2 regions of the Brevibacillus sp. 1238 genome follow, and region 1 is predicted to be linked to the other one. Evidence: riboswitches for the same ligand, from Rfam matches in the RefSeq annotation. Region 1 holds a riboswitch; the other holds the start of a gene.
The links. Region 1 has a riboswitch for cyclic di-GMP ahead of M2298_RS27060 (GNAT family N-acetyltransferase). Riboswitches for the same ligand answer to the same signal wherever they lie in the genome.

Region 1 (8,036 bases):
AATTTACAATCCGCTCACAGCCGTGGCTGCTTGCTTTTACCGGCTTTCTGTATCTGCTGATTCTTTTATGGCCCGGTTGACCTTTTTGATCGTTTCCAGCATTTGTTCGAGCACGCTCATGTCGATTTGGGAAAAGTATTGTTTCACAAACGCTTCGTCTGCTTCATCCATCAACTCCGCGTATGTTTGCCCCGCTTCTCCCAGCAGGATAAACGACTCCCGGCGATCTTCCGGATTGCTTTCCCGCCTGATAAACGTCCTGGATTCCAGATGAGACAACACTTGGCTGACTGCGCTTTTCGTAATGGAAAAAAAGGCGGCGATCTCGTTGACGGTCACCCGTTCATTGCGAATGATGTACTGCAACAAGTTTTCCTGCTGAAGCGTCAACTGAAACTCATCCAGCTTTTTCGCGACTTTATTGTAGTACATGTAATACTCGTAAAAGGCATCGTTCAACTCATGGACGATTTTTCGATATTCGGCAAGCATGGATTTCCTCCTCGTGAACAATAGTATTTGCGCGAAGTCCGAACAAAATGAGCCGGGAGAAGACAGAAGACAAGATCAGAAAGCTCTTGCAAAGTAATTTAGTTTAGTTAACTTAACTATAGTAACTATATATCCCGATGCTTATATTGTCAACGGGCGCATAAAAAAATCGCCTGAACGTCGAGGCGTCCAAGGCGATCTCTGCTATTCGCGAGTGACAGACAGGGGTTCACTCGCGCAAGTTTTTACGAATCAAGCCTGTTTTTTGGTTGCGCGGTTTGGGCTACTACCACCCGATTTCTGCCGGACTGCTTGGCCTGATACAACGCTTGGTCAGCAAGCTCAATCAAAGCGGGAACAGAGTGAAGCTGACGTGTGCTGCTGACGATCCCGATGGAAACCGTGATCGTCTGGCCAGTTGGTGTGACACTGTTTTCCATGCTGCATCTGATTTTCTCAGCGATGGAAAAGGCATCTTCGCTGGAGGCGCCGCCGAGCAGGGCAATAAATTCCTCTCCGCCAAACCGCCCGCAAACATCGCTTTTGCGGACAGAGGTTGTCATGATCTGGGCAAACAGCTTCAACACTTCGTCTCCCACAGGATGGCCGAAGGTGTCGTTTACATGCTTGAAGCGATCAATATCCAACAGCAGGATGGAAAAGCTTTTGTTCTCCCGCAACCATTGTTGCAGCAAATTTTCGACGGAGCGGCGGTTGGCAAGTCCCGTAAGCGCGTCGGTCGTTGCTTCATGCGTTAGCCGGTCTGTTTTCCGCTTGATTTTTTTGGCAGCATTGCGAAAAGCTTTGGTCAACAAATCCGCTTCCCGGTTCCAGTGATGCCGATTTTGGGGTAGCTCTACTTTTTCCGAGCCCATCTTGCTCATCAGGTCGGCAAGTTGAACAAAAGGTCTGGCAAGCGTGTGGGCCAGCTTGATGACAATCAGGAGCAAAAGCAGGGAAGGGGGCAGCAAATAAACCAGCATCAGTCTCACCTGACTATGCAGCTCGTTGTAGACAAACTCGATGGGAGAGGTGACCATGACGCCCCAGCCGTTTTCGGCAACGGGGGCATAGCCGGCCAGCAACTGCCCGCCCTGTATGCTCGCCATTTGTTCATGACCGCTTCGCCCAGCCATCAGCTTCCTTACGACAGGATTGGATTTGAGATCTTTTCCGATCAACTGTTCATCCGGATGGAACAGCAACTGCCCGTTGGAGCCGACGATGGAAAAAGAAGATCCGGTCGTATCCGTTGCCGCGCTGCCGAAAATCATGTTCATGATGTTGTGCTCCTGGAGGTAGATGGTTCCGCCGATGAAGCCGCGATATTTGCCCTCTTTGTCGTAGATCGGCTCGCTCATGAACAAAATATGGCGGTTGCTTCTCGCAGATATGTAGGGCAAGGAAATGTAGGGCTTTTTCAGTTCCAAGGCATAGTTGCCTTCCTTGGTGATAATGTGTTGGCCGACTGTGCCGATGGACGCCGGAGAAACGGTGCGGATAATCCCGTTTTCATCCACGACAGTTAGCGAATTGAAATAGTTGCTGCTTTTGCGAAGGATATCCAGATGTTCGTCGGCTTCTTTTTGCGTCTGCGAGGGGTGGTCGATTACGACTGAGGCGGAATAACGCAAGCTGCTTCGCATGGAGATGAACAAGGAATTGATCATTTGACTCATTTTGCTTGCGCTTGAATAGTTCAAAGTAAGCGTGGTATCGATCAGTGACTTCTTCTTGGACTGATAAGATGCGATGAGCAAAATTGTCACCGTCAACACGATGGACAAGGAAACCAGACCCGTCAGAAGGGCAGTCAGACCGATCTTTTTCCCCGGGCTCAGCTTGAAACGATGTATAACAGGCATATGGCTATGGCCTCTCTTTGCGTTGGATCGATCCATGATGGAAGGAAAGCAAACGGAAAAAATTCATGTGTATTATAAGCGATACCAGGAGGACATGCTATGCAGAAAAAATAATTTGATGGAAAAAAGTTGAGGTTCGTTCACAGTTGTAACAATTAGGTAACATTATTGCCATAAATGCAAAAAACTGCCCTCAAAAGAGGACAGTTTCAGTGGAATTTTTGCCAATGGTTTTTACGTGTTCAAGCCGCGAATTTGTTGCTCGATCTTTTCGAAGCCGCCAGATACTTTGACGATCTCTTCTTTTTGGTCAGAGACGAGCACGAGAACTTCTTCGAGGCTTTCCTTGTTCTTGTCGGTAATGTCTGCGTTGACTTCGACTTTTGCATTGACTTCCTGGATCATGCTGTGCACGTGGACGATGAACTCTTGCAGATTTTTGGTTTTTTCCGCGAAGTTGTGCATGTAGTTGTCCACGTTTGTAAACATTTCTTGGACCTCCATAATGCCTTCGCTGTTCTTTTCAAAAGACACCTGGGACTCGGAGATCATGTCGGAAACGAGCTTCATTTTTTCGCGAATCGTCATCAATAAGGTCGAGATCGATTCGGAGGATACTTTGGAAGACTCGGCCAGCTTGCGCACTTCATCCGCTACGACGGCAAAGCCACGGCCATGCTCACCGGCTCTGGACGCCTCGATGGTGGCATTGAGTGCGAGCAGGTTGGTCTGTGCCGAAATATCGGAGATCGTTTGGATGATTTTTTCAATCGATTCCGTTTCTTTGTTCAGCTCTTGAATCAGTCGGTTCGTATCCTGGATGTCCTTGATGAAGCGTTCAAAGTCGCTGCCGATGTTATTGATGCGCTTGCCGCTTTCATTGGTCGCTTCTTTCGTCGATTCTACGTAATCGTGCATCTCTGTGACAGAACGAGTCATGTCTTCTACCTGGAGATTGGTCGTGCCCATCTCGCGGCGCAGCTCGTTTGTGTTGTCGGTTTGCACAGAGAAGGAGCGCATGATTTCCTGAAGGGAAGCGACGGTTTCAACTGCCCGGACATTCACGCCATCCGTCACCTTGTTCAGATTCTCCTGGTATTCCTGCACAGAGCTGAGCGATTCGTTGATCTGATCCAAAATGCGTTGCAGCGATTCTTTGGAAGCGATCGCCTGTTGCTTCTGTTCTTCGCTTTCCTGTTGCAGTCTGTTGTTGAATATCGCGTGCATCATGCTTGTTGCCGATACGAAGCAGAAGGTAAGCAGGTAGTACATCAAATGAACCGGATTGGAGGTATAAAAAATCGCCTCGCCATTTGTCAGGAAGTAGTACGTGACGATCCCGAGCGCTGCCACGATCGTCAAAATGTTGATCAGCCTGTCCTGATAAATCCCCATGACGGCTACGAAGAACATGATGGTCATAATATTGACCAGCCAAGGATCAAGCCCGGTAATTATGAACATGAAGATGCCGATTACCGCGAAGTTGAAAAACTTCATGAATGGAGCCATTTTGTCGCGCCACGCCGGACGATTGGACAAATACGCGAACGGCGCCAGCACTCCGTACAAAATACCGAGCACAGTCAAGACGAAGGAAATCGGCACTCCCATGATGAGATTCACGATTTGCACCACGGTAATGATGCTTGCAAAAACAATGACGACCCAATTATTTCTTCTTTGTAAAAGTTCCATGTCAGCTAACCTCAACTTTTATTTGTTTGCAAAGCGTTTGATACCAGGAAAATGCGGGATGGTCCTTGCTTGTATAGGCTTCCTGCAGGTGAAAAATGGTCGGGATGGCGTTCGCCCCTTTGTAATAGACCATATCCTTCACTTGTGTCGCTTTGACGTTGTATTTTGTATTAATCAACTGAAAAAAAGCCGGGTCTGCTAAACCGACTGCATGCGTATAACCGTGTTTTTCAGCATAATCGATCATGAGGGCAACGCCCCAACGTCCCAGTTTTCCACGGTATTTCGGCAAGACAGCGAAACTGTCTACTTCCACCACTTTCATATCGGCGCTCAACACGTCCTGAAACAAATTGCGGAGAAAAGCAGAAGATTTTTCATGTGGCGTAAATTCAAAAGTACCGCCTGCTTCGTCATCTTCTGACAATAGCAAATAAGCATCGGAACCATTTTTGACGTATTCCATTTCAAAGCCCATGGAGGTCCAAACGCTCTCCTTGATTTGGTGAAAACTCGCCAAAGACTCTACTGAATCAACCAGTTTGTACATAATACTCCACTCCATTTTTATCTCTCTTTTGTTTTTTCATGTACAAGTTTACTGTTGATAGATGGACTGGCGCCTCCTTTCTATGAGATTGCACACAAAACGGCCATGACCGTTTTGTTGACCGCAAGCGGCCACATCCAATTTCTTGAAAAACGTCGAGACGTTTTTCACACAAAAAAGGCCATTCCACACACGGGAACAGCTTTCAGTCACCATCATCGCACAATTACGCACATGATGTATGGCAACCCGGCTGTCATGGTCGAAGACTTTAGACCCGTGGTTTTGCGTCGCCACCTTTCGATGACTTTGCCTTTGTCATTCAGTTTGCGAAAAATGTATAGTCATGTCGAATCATGCAAAATATAATCCAAAAGAAACAGTCTTGTCAAGTTTTGGTAGGGTAAAAATAACCAATTCTTTATAAAAATAGTCAGAATTAAGGTAACGGTAAGAGTAGCGTAACAAAATTTTACCATCCATCCGATAAAGATAGAGAGAAGAGGAGGGATGAGAGGATGGCAGAGACGAAAACAATCGAATTTCACTTTTCAGGGGGAGAAGTGATCCGCATTGAGACGACAGAACCGGAAGAGATCATCCAGATGGTCGCCAACCAGAAAGATGGATGGCTCCAGTACGACGATATCGTCATCAATGTGCGAAACGTTTCTTATATTAAAGTGAAAGAAATCGCTTAACAGCATGTGTGAAAAAAGCTCTCGAATGCCGAGGGCTTTTTTTGTTGCATGTTTGGCGGGAGAGGTATTATAGTGAGTATAAGACTAACGACTAAAGAGGACGATATGGACGACATTTACAAAGAGTTGCAAAAGCTCGGTTTTTCCCAATACGAGTGCAAGGCTTACATTGGCTTGTTGAAGCATTCTCCGATTACCGGATACGAAATCAGCAAGCGCTCCGGCGTACCGCGCTCGATGATTTACGAGGTCATAGGCAAGCTGCTGGAAAAAGGGGCGGTCTATACGGTGCCTTCAGAGCCTGTGACTTACGCGCCGCTTGCGGCCAGAGAGTTGATTCGCAGATTGCGTGGACAGTTCGAGCAGTCCTTCGACTATTTGGAAAAAAGCTTGTCCGCTTTGGAGTCTGAGCAAGAAGTCGATGTGATTCGCCGAATCAGCGGCGACGAACTGGTGCTGACGGAGATGCGGCAAATGATCAAGCAGGCGACAGGAGAAGTATGGCTGTCGATCTGGGAGCCGCAGGTGCCGGCTATCCAGGAAAGTGTAGATGCGTGCACAGAGGCAGGCATTTCTGTTTTTACCGTGCTGTTTGGGCAAGCACAGACGCGGGTGGGAACGACGTATCACCATGACTACATGGCGCCAGATGTCGCAGAAGAGCGCATGGGCGGGCATCTCACGATCGTGGCGCGAGATTTGGAGGAAGTCCTGATCGCCAATTTTGCGCCAAATACGGCTGCCTGGGCCGTCAAAACGAAGGACCCGGCTCTCGTTTTGGTGGCTGTCGAGTACATTCGCCACGACATTATGTTTGCAGAAGTGACAAAGGTGCTAGGACCGGAAAAAGTCGAGACGCTTTGGCGAAACAAACCGGATCTTTACCAGGTGGTTACGGGAAAAAGCTTTCTTAACCAGCAGTGAAAAAGAGAGAGAGGGAGAACAGTGGGGCGAGAGCAACTGCACGTAGAAACGTTGTCGAACGCAAGAGATCAGGGAAGCTTCATGCAGGGGGTCAAAGATTGCATTCCGACCTTGCTCGGTTATTTGAGCATCGGATTTGCGGCAGGTGTCCTGGAAAAGACGGCTGGGCTGAGCATCATGGAAATTGTTTTGATGAGCATTTTGCTGTACGCAGGCTCTGCACAGTTCATCGCGGCAGGCATGATCGCGGCGGGCAGCTCGGCTACGGGAATTATCATTACGATTTTGTTTGTGAATTTGCGCCATATTTTGCTGAGTGCGGCTCTCTCTCCTTATTTTCGCCATTTGTCAGCGTTCAAGAACATGCTGGTAGGCTCGCTGTTGACGGACGAAACATTCGGGGTTGCCATTAACGAAGCGGCGAAGAAAAAACAGATCGACGAAAAATGGATGCACGGTTTGAATGTGACGGCTTATTTGAACTGGATCGTCGCCAACCTGGCAGGCGCCTATTTTGGGCAATGGATTGCCAATCCGGAAGGGCTGGGGCTTGATTTCGCCTTGCCAGCCATGTTCATCGGGCTTTTGGTTCTGGCGATGATGAGCCGCTTGCAGATCAGGCGGGACGTTCTCGTGGCTGTGTGCGCCGTCGTGATCGCAGTCGGGGTATCAGTCGTGTATCCGGGCAACCTTGGCGTCATCGTTGCCACGCTTTGCGCATCGACAATCGGGATGGTGATCGAACGATGGAAGTGAGATGGGACGTCTTTCTTATCATTGCTGGCTGTGCCTTGGTCACGTTTTTGCCGCGGGTACTGCCGTTGATGGTGCTGTCTCGCATGCAGCTTCCCGAATGGGGTGTCCGCTGGCTGCATTATGTGCCGATTTCCGTCATGGCCGCGCTGGTCGGACAGGAGCTGTTTTTGCACGAAGGCAAGCTGGCTCCGCTGTTGACCAATGTCGAGCTGATGGCAGCAATCCCGACTTTTCTCGTGGCGATCTGGACGCGCAGCTTGCTGGGAACGGTGGTCGTGGGGATGGCTTCGATCATGGTCCTGCGCTACCTTTTTTCTATTCTATAAGGGCAAAAGCAATGCAGAAGTGGTTATGCTAGAGAAAAAGGGAGGGCGAAAGACATGACTGTGGAAGAAGTCTTGCAAAAGCTTGAAGCGCTGGGGAGCGAGCAGACAAAAAAGACCTTTTTGCGCCATGGCGCCAGAGAGCCGTTCTTCGGCGTGCGCATTGGCGATATGAAAAAGCTGGTGAAAGAGGTCAAGCGCGATCAAAAGCTGGTGCAGGCTCTGTACGAGACGGGCAATCATGATGCGATGTATTTGGCAGGGCTGGCCATCAATCCAAAAACGGTGACGAAGGAGCAGCTGCAAGGCTGGGTCAGACAGGCGTACTGGTATATGCTCGCGGAGTATACGGTAGCGGGAGTGGCGGCAGAAAGCCCTTTCGCACTGGAATTGGCCCGCGAGTGGATAGAAGCGGAAGAAGAAATGATCGCCGCATGCGGCTGGAGCACGTACGCGAACTACTTGTCAATCGCTCCTGACGAGCAGTTGGACTTGCCGGAGATCAGGGCATTGCTTGCGCGAGTCCAACAGACCGTGCACGAGGAGCGAAACCGGGTGCGGTACACGATGAATCATTTTGTCATCGCGGCAGGCGCCTATGTTCCTGCTCTGCATGCCGAAGCGGTGGAAGTTGCCGAGGCTATCGGGAAAGTACACGTCGACGTCGGCAATACGGCGTGCAAGGTGCCGCTTGCGACTGCGTATATCGAAAAAATCGTAGCGCGCG
Region 2 (8,036 bases), on a different contig from region 1:
GTGCCGAAAAGCGGGACTGACTCCATCGGCGGCCGTAGTGGTGATTACCGTTCGTTCGCTGAAATACAACGGCGGGGTGAAAGTGCCTGATCTGGCGGAAGAAAACCTCGCTGCATTGGAGGCAGGCTTTGCCAACGTTCGCCGCCATCTGGAGAACCTCCAAAAGTTCGGCGTACCAGCGATTGTAGCCATCAACCATTTTGCCACAGATACGCCAAGAGAGATCGACGCAGTCGTGAAGCTGTGCCAGGAGGCCGGAGCGGAAGCGGCGCTATCCAAGGCTTGGGCAGAAGGCGGCGAAGGTGCGGTCGAACTGGCTGAAAAAGTAACGCGGGCGGCAGAGCGTCCTTCGCAGTTCCGCTTTTTGTACGAAGAAGACCGCAGCGTGAAAGAAAAAATCGAGACGGTCGTGAAGGAGATTTACCGCGGTTCTGGCGTAGTCTTTTCCCCATTGGCATTGAAGACGATCCAAAAGATCGAAGACATGGGGCTGGCCCATCTGCCTGTCTGCATGGCGAAGACACCATACTCGTTTACAGATCGCGCTGACCAGCTGGGAGCACCTGTAGACTTCACCATTCAGGTGAGCGAGGTGCGGATTTCGGCGGGGGCAGGCTTTATCGTGGCGCTCACCGGAAGCCTGGTGACGATGCCTGGACTTCCGAAAAAGCCGGCAGCCGAGTCGCTGTACGTGGATGAGCACGGCCATGTAGAGGGACTGAGCTAAGCAACACAAAGGCAAAAAGCTGACACGGGCAACAAAGTGTCAGCTTTTTTTCGCGCTTAGGCAGAGCTAAACAAGCCTGCAAACCCGGTTGTAGTTGATCATGGGAGCTTTCTTTCGTTATCATAGAAGAGAACACCTATCTGTTTTGGAGGTTTTGCTGGAAACCAAAATTTTACCAAAAACAGACGGTGTTTTTCTATTTTTTTCTCGAAAGTTGGGAAAATTGCCTCAGATTATCAGTTGCATAGCGGAAAGGAGGCTCACAGCTACTCATTCATCCATCTTTTCCATACTTCTAAGATGAAGAGGAAGGTGCCATGTGGATCAAAAAACATTGATTACCAAGCAGCGCAATAAAATTGTCATTTGCATTGGATGGCTTATGGTAGTACTGCAAGTAGCGATCGATATAACACGAGGTTTAAGCCTTGCTTTTGTCATTCAGTGGTTCGTGTTTGCCGGGATTTGTTTGCTGCTGATGTGGATGAACCGCGCAGCGAAAACCATTTTGCTCATTCCGTATGTCTTGGTTGGCGTCCTTTCTCTTATTTGTGTTATGCATTTGCTTACTTTTCCCCGGACAGCCGAGAGGAGTATGCTAAATTTGTTCGAGTACCTCGCTCTTGTATCTCTTTATCCCAACTATCGCCCTGTTATCGCGATGTCAGTTGTAGCCATCATTACTGCGAATCTAGGTCAATATCTGAATGTTTATGCAGATGCAAATAATGTTCCGCTCGTCGTGGTTGCCATCATCACGATCTATGTCGCAAAGCTTAACGAGAACGTGTATTTGCAAGCGGAAAGCCGGCATAAGGAAACGCTGTTTGCTAAACAGCAAATCGAGCAAATTTTTGGTAAGGTGTTACATTCGGTGGAGACGCTTAAACAATTCAGCTTGTCGCTAAAAGATAATGTCCTTTTTACGGAACGCGTCTCTCGGGAAGTATTGACGTCTTTTTCCGAGGTGGCTAAAGGCGTGCAACTGCAGGCAGCAAGTGTCGGCGATATCTCCAACTCCGTACAAGATTCAAATCATGGAGTTCAGCGAGTAGCCGCCAGTTCGCAGCGCATGAAAGATTTAACATTAGCGACTGTGAAGGTAACGGAAGAAGGAAATGAACAGGTGTCGACGCTAACGAAACAAATGGCTCATATCAGTACGATCATCGATAAAACCGTGACGTTGATGAACGAGCTTCATGAACGAAATCAGCAAATCGGTTCTGTTCTTTCCAAGATTAGCGAGATCTCCAACCAAACCAACCTGCTGGCCTTGAATGCTGCCATCGAAGCAGCGCGTGCGGGAGAGCACGGGCGGGGTTTTGCCGTGGTTTCTGATGAAGTGAGGAAGCTGGCTGTCCATTCACAGCAATCGACGGAAGAAATAGCAGGCATATTGGTGGATATCCAAAATAAAACAAGCGACCTTGCCAAGCAAATCATTACCGGACAAGCCGCTGTTGTAGACAGTCAAAACGCTGCGCAGCACACAGAATCCATATTAAAACAAATTACAAATAACGCGAATAGCGTTGTCATTCAAGCGGGCGAGGTTGAGACGCTCATTCATGCGTTGGAGAATGGCTCGCTGCGGATTGTGGATGAAATCACCCAGATTTATAGCGTAACGGAACAATCGAGTGCGTCGGTAGAGCAAGTATTGGCGAGTGTAGACGAACAAACAGAACGGATCGAACAAATTGTGGCAAGCTTTAGAGAGCTGGAGCTGCTTACCGATACGTTAAGCAGCTTGGCTGTGGAGTCTGGGAAGTAGCTATGATCTGATAGTATCCCCTTTAAGTAGACATGGCGTGAAAAGCGCACAATGGTTTACTTGGAGGGGCTTTTTTGTAATTTTATGCAAGAAAAGTAGTTTAGCTATCAAACAAATCGGGTAAAGATTTCGTGTGGAAAAAAATCCAAGGCATTATTTGAAAGTTAACCCACATTTTTACTTTCGTGTGCTATAGTAAATTTATAAACAAAATACGACAAAAAATGACAAAGGCAAACCTGTTGAAAGGCAGGGACGCAAAGCCACGGGTCTAAGGCAAGCAGATTGCATTTCTCTGCTGCTACGATAGCCGGGTTGCCATGCCGAACGCAAAAAGGCTGTCCGGGTGGCAGTCTTTTTTGTTGTGAAAAAAAGGATAGGAGGTACACCGTGTGATGGAATCAAGTCTAAAGAAAAAGTTAATTGTCGTTATGTGCCTGCTTTTGATCATCAGCTTGGGCACGGTATGCGGGGCCAGCTACTACAGCTCTTCGCAATTGCTATCATCGAGCCTGGACAAAGAAGCGGAACTGACAGCCAGCAATCTATCCATCCGTATCGACAGCTTCTTCCAGGAAAAAATCGGAATCGTGGAAACAGTCGGGGAGATGATGTCCTCAGACAACAATTTCGAGCATGACTTGAGGCTGATTCAGGAAGCGCAAAAGAAAAACCCTGAGTTTGAAACGTTTTTCTTTTCCTATGACTTGAGCGGCAAAAAGGTCATCAACTTCAAAGGAGAGGAAACCAATCCTTCCGACCGTCCGCATTTTCAGGAAGCAGGAAAAGGCGAAGGGAAAATCATCGTATCCGAGCCGGTTGTTTCCCAACGGACAGGCAATAACATTGTGACGGTCATTTTGCCATTGATGAAAGACAACCGCCAATACGGCTATGTCGGCTCTACTATCCCAATCAATGAGATTCAAAAAACGGTTTCCGAAGAGAAATTCGGGCACAGCGGCTATGCTTTTCTCGTCAGCAAAAAAGGAACGTATATCTGGCATCCGAATAGCGAGTTCATTTTGAAGCAATCCGTGCTGGAAAGCGACATTCCCGAGCTGAAAACGGCATTTGAAGCGACGCAGCAAGGCGGGCATGGAATTATTCAATACCAGCAGGAGCAAACAGCGCAGTTCTCCTCGTACGCATCGACGAAACTGAACTGGGGCGTATTCATCACGGCTCCGGTCAAAGATTTGCACGCTCCGGTAAATGAGCTGTCGATCAAGCTGCTTGCGATTTCACTGGTTGTGTTGGCGCTCGGGATCATTTTCGTATACTGGCTGTCTGTTCGCCTGGTGAAACCGATTCAGCGTCTGAACCAAGTGGTCAATGTGGTGGCGCAAGGGAATCTCACGCAGACCGTTACGGTAGACGGCAAGGATGAGCTTGCGGTGCTTTCCCGTGACTTCAACCAGACTGTTGCCCACTTGAAAGGTCTGATTGAGGGGGTATCGCAATCTTCCGAGCAGGTGCTGCGCTTTACTCAGGAAGTATCGGCAGGCATTGAGCATGCGACGGAAAACGTCAATCGCATCGGGCAATCGATCAATCAAATTGCAGGCGGAGCGGAAGCGCAGGCGACCAGCTCCAAAGATGTCGCGCTGTCCATGAATGATATGGCAGCAGGGATCGTGAAAATCGCCGAGACATCTGCGCATGTTTCCGAGGCGGCGCGCGAGGCTTCGGAACAGGCTGAGCAAGGAACGACTGTCGTGGAGCAGGCGGTGCGGCAAATGGGCAGCATCGGCGAAGGAACGACCAAAGCAACTGAGGCCATCGAACGTTTGAACAGCCGCTCCAAGGAAATCGAAGGGATTCTCGATACGATCAGCCAGTTGACGTCGCAAATCAACCTGCTCGCTCTCAATGCGTCGATTGAGGCTGCGCGGGCTGGCGAGCATGGACGAGGCTTTGCCGTCGTGGCCGGAGAAGTGAAAAATCTCGCTCACCAATCCGAGGAATCGGCTGCGAAAATAGCGACACTGATTCACGAAATCCAACAGGATACCCGTCATGCCGTCGAAGTGATGAACACAGGCAACCGCGAAGCGCACGAAGGAATCACGATGATTGAAGAAGTCCGGGAAATTTTTGCGCATATTTTGGAGTCTTCCCGCAATGTTGCTGCCCATATTTTGGAGGTGTCAGCAGCATCGGAAGAAATGTCCGCAGGCTCCGAGCAGGTGAGCGCCTCGGTGGATGAAATGCATCATATCGCGAAGCTCGCTACTTCTGATGCCCAAAAGGTTGTGGAGGCAACAGCCGAGCAGCTTCAGGCCATTCAAGATATCGCCCGTTCCGTCGAGCATTTGAACGCCGTGACGGAAGAACTGCAACAAGGGGTTGGCAAGTTTAGCCTGTAGGTCCCATCCCTGTTAAAGGGGGGATGCGATATAAGGGATGAGACAGTTTGAACAAAGCAAGACAAACAAAGAGAGCAACAACCAGGAGGAGAAGAAACCGATGAACAAGTGGACCAAAAGAATGGTGGCGAGCACACTCGCTGCAACATTGCTGATGACTGGAACCGGAGCGTTTGCCGCAACTGCGGGAACACCGAATGGACAAGCCGTGGCGGTAGAAGCGGCCAAAAAACAGGACAATAAAAAGTTTGAGTCCCGCCTCGACGAGATCATCGCACGAGGATATATTGTGGTGGGAACGCCTGGGGACTACAAGCCGTTCACATATTTGAATCCGAAGACGAACGAGTTTGAAGGCTACGACATTGACGCCATGAAAGAGTTCGCCAAAAGCCTGGGCGTAGAGGCGCGCTTTGTGCAGACTTCATGGCCGACGATGATGGACGATCTGCTGGCAAACAAATTCGACATCGCGGTAGGCGGCGTGACACGCAACACGGATCGGCAGAAAAAAGCGCACATGGGCGATCCGTACATCGAATTTGGCAAAGCGCCGTTGATTCGCGCGCAAGACAAGGACAAGTACAAGAGCCTGGCCGACATTAACAAGAAAGAAGTGCGAATCGGGGTAAATCCGGGCGGCACCAATGAAAAGTTCGTGCGTGACTATTTGAAAAACGCGACCGTGACTGTCGTGCAAAACAATCTGGACATCCCGGGCCTTGTCGCAAACGGCACGTACGATGTCATGATCACCGATACGATTGAAGCGATGGTTTACTCCAAAGCAGACTCCCGCCTGTACGCTGCTTTGACCGACAAGCCGTTTACCCGCAGCGAAAAGGCGTACATGATTCCGCGTGGCGACTTTATTTTTGCCAGCTATCTCGATGTGTGGATGGACGAAATGAAGCTGCAAGGAAAATTCGATGAGCTGTTCCACAAATGGGTAAAATAAGCGTCGAGTCGAATAATCGATCGCAATGATGCAAAGCAGCAGCCCTGTCTGGAGTGTCCCGGCAGGGCTGTTTTGTTTTTTATGTGTTTCGCCGTATATTCTGACAAAAATCGGTTGATACTAAAAGGGAAATGGGCATAAATCCCGTTTGCAATTTTTCCAGATGCATGATACGATTACAGCTATGTTCTTTGTAGGGTGCTTATGTACAATCGGAGATAAAAGGGCATGTTCCGGCTGTAAGGAATAGTGCCCTTTTTTAGTGAGAATTTTATAGAAGAAGGTAAAGTAAAAGGAGACTGACGTTCATTGACTACTTTTTTTGATTTTGGATTGCATCATTCTATTGTGAGAGCTCTTGGCAACATGGGGTTTGAAGAGGCGACAGCCATTCAGGAGCAAACTGTTCCTGTAGCCTTGCAAGGCCGCGATTTGATTGGACAGGCGCAAACAGGTACAGGAAAAACCGCTGCTTTCGGTATTCCGCTGGTTGAGCGCCTGGATGAAAACAACGGCAATATTCAAGGGGTTGTACTGACACCGACCCGTGAGCTGGCTGTGCAGGTAGCAGAGGAAATCAACAAAATTGCCCAGTTCAAAAACATTTCCGCTCTGCCAATTTACGGCGGTCAAGACATTACCCGCCAAATCAAGGCGCTGAAAAAGCGCCCGCAAATCATCGTAGCGACGCCTGGCCGTTTCATGGACCACATGAGAAGAAGAACGATCCGCCTCGATGCGATCGAGATCGTTGTTCTGGACGAAGCAGATGAAATGCTGAACATGGGCTTCATCGACGATATCAAGGAAATTTTGCAAGAAGTTCCTGACAATCGTCAAACCTTGCTGTTCTCTGCAACTATGCCGAGAGCGATTCAGGAAATTGCTCAGCAGTTCATGAGCGAGCCGACGCTGATTTCCGTCAAACCGAAAGAAGTAACGGTGCCAAACATTGAGCAGCAATACATGGAAGTTGCCGAGAAGCAAAAATTCGACGTTCTGTGTCGTCTGCTTGACATTCATTCCCCTGAATTGGCGATCATTTTCGGTCGTACCAAGCGCAGAGTGGATGAACTGTCCGAGGCTCTGACCAAGCGCGGTTACGGCGCTGAAGGAATCCATGGCGATTTGAACCAGGCAAAACGCGACAGCGTGCTGCGCAAGTTCAAGGAAGGTACGATCGAAGTGCTGGTTGCGACAGACGTAGCTGCCCGCGGTCTGGATATCAGCGGCGTTACGCACGTATTCAACTTCGACATTCCGCAAGACTCGGAAAGCTACGTTCACCGTATCGGCCGTACTGGTCGTGCCGGGAAGACTGGTCTTGCCATCACGTTTGTCACTTCCCGCGAGATCGACCACCTGCGTCTGATCGAGCGCGCGACAAACCGCCGTATGGAGCGTCGTTCTGTGCCTAGCATGAGCGAAGCGCTGGAAGGTCAACAACGTTTGACCGTGGAGAAAATTTTGGAGGCGTCTGGCCGCGATGACTTGAGCGCCTACAAAACATTGGCCGAGCAATTGCTGGAAGATATCGATTCCGTGACGCTCGTATCTGCTGCACTCAAGCTGCTGACCAAAGAGCCGGATCAAACTCCGGTTCGCCTGACAGAAGAAGCGCCTCTGCGTGTCGGCAAGAAAAAAGCGTTCCCGAAAGGCAAAGGCGGATACGGTTCTGGCTCCGGCTTTGGAAGCAAACGCCCACCTCGTCCACGCGGTGGAGAGTTCCGTCCTCGCAGCGGCGATTCCCGTCCGCGCAGTGGAGAATCTCGCCCACGCAGCACAGAGTCCAGCGGAAGACCATACAGCAACAAACAACGATAAGAATGCAAGAGCCGATGCGACGAAAAGCGCATCGGCTTTTTTTGCATACAAGCGGGGCGGCAGGGCAAACTACTGATTGATTTGGAGGAAGGAGTGAGTGCAATCATGAAAAAGTCGATTGGCTGGACCACAGCCGTTGCGCTGGCAAGTGTACTTGGAACAGCCATGCCAGCCCCGCTGCACGCTGAGAAAGCACAGGCAACAGACGTAAAGCCGATGCGAATTACAGAGGAGCAAGCGAAGCAAATCGCTTTGCAGCAAATAAAAGGACGCGTGCTGCACTCGGAGTTGGATACGGAAAATGGCGTGCTGGTCTATGAGTTTATTATTCTTACCGACCAGAACCAGGTGTACGAGGTAGAGGTCAATGCAGAAACGGGA

Region 2: another riboswitch for cyclic di-GMP. It lies ahead of M2298_RS15160 (methyl-accepting chemotaxis protein); the one in region 1 lies ahead of M2298_RS27060 (GNAT family N-acetyltransferase).

The regions. Positions count from the first base shown of each region.
Region 1 covers NZ_JARXWC010000021.1:11,492-19,527, forward strand. The annotation lists gene M2298_RS27045 (MarR family winged helix-turn-helix transcriptional regulator) at 37-492, opposite strand; gene M2298_RS27050 (sensor domain-containing diguanylate cyclase) at 738-2,357, opposite strand; gene M2298_RS27055 (methyl-accepting chemotaxis protein) at 2,592-4,055, opposite strand; gene M2298_RS27060 (GNAT family N-acetyltransferase) at 4,057-4,605, opposite strand; cyclic di-GMP riboswitch class I at 4,846-4,929, opposite strand; gene M2298_RS27065 (hypothetical protein) at 5,124-5,306, shown strand; gene M2298_RS27070 (TrmB family transcriptional regulator) at 5,412-6,230, shown strand; gene M2298_RS27075 (AzlC family ABC transporter permease) at 6,312-6,986, shown strand; gene M2298_RS27080 (AzlD domain-containing protein) at 6,977-7,312, shown strand; gene M2298_RS27085 (DNA alkylation repair protein) at 7,367-8,036, shown strand, end outside.
Region 2 covers NZ_JARXWC010000005.1:333,741-341,776, reverse strand. The annotation lists gene M2298_RS15170 (formate--tetrahydrofolate ligase) at 1-727, shown strand, start outside; gene M2298_RS15165 (methyl-accepting chemotaxis protein) at 1,047-2,504, shown strand; cyclic di-GMP riboswitch class I at 2,727-2,827, shown strand; gene M2298_RS15160 (methyl-accepting chemotaxis protein) at 2,900-4,873, shown strand; gene M2298_RS15155 (transporter substrate-binding domain-containing protein) at 4,974-5,831, shown strand; gene cshA (degradosome RNA helicase CshA) at 6,141-7,655, shown strand; gene M2298_RS15145 (PepSY domain-containing protein) at 7,761-8,036, shown strand, end outside.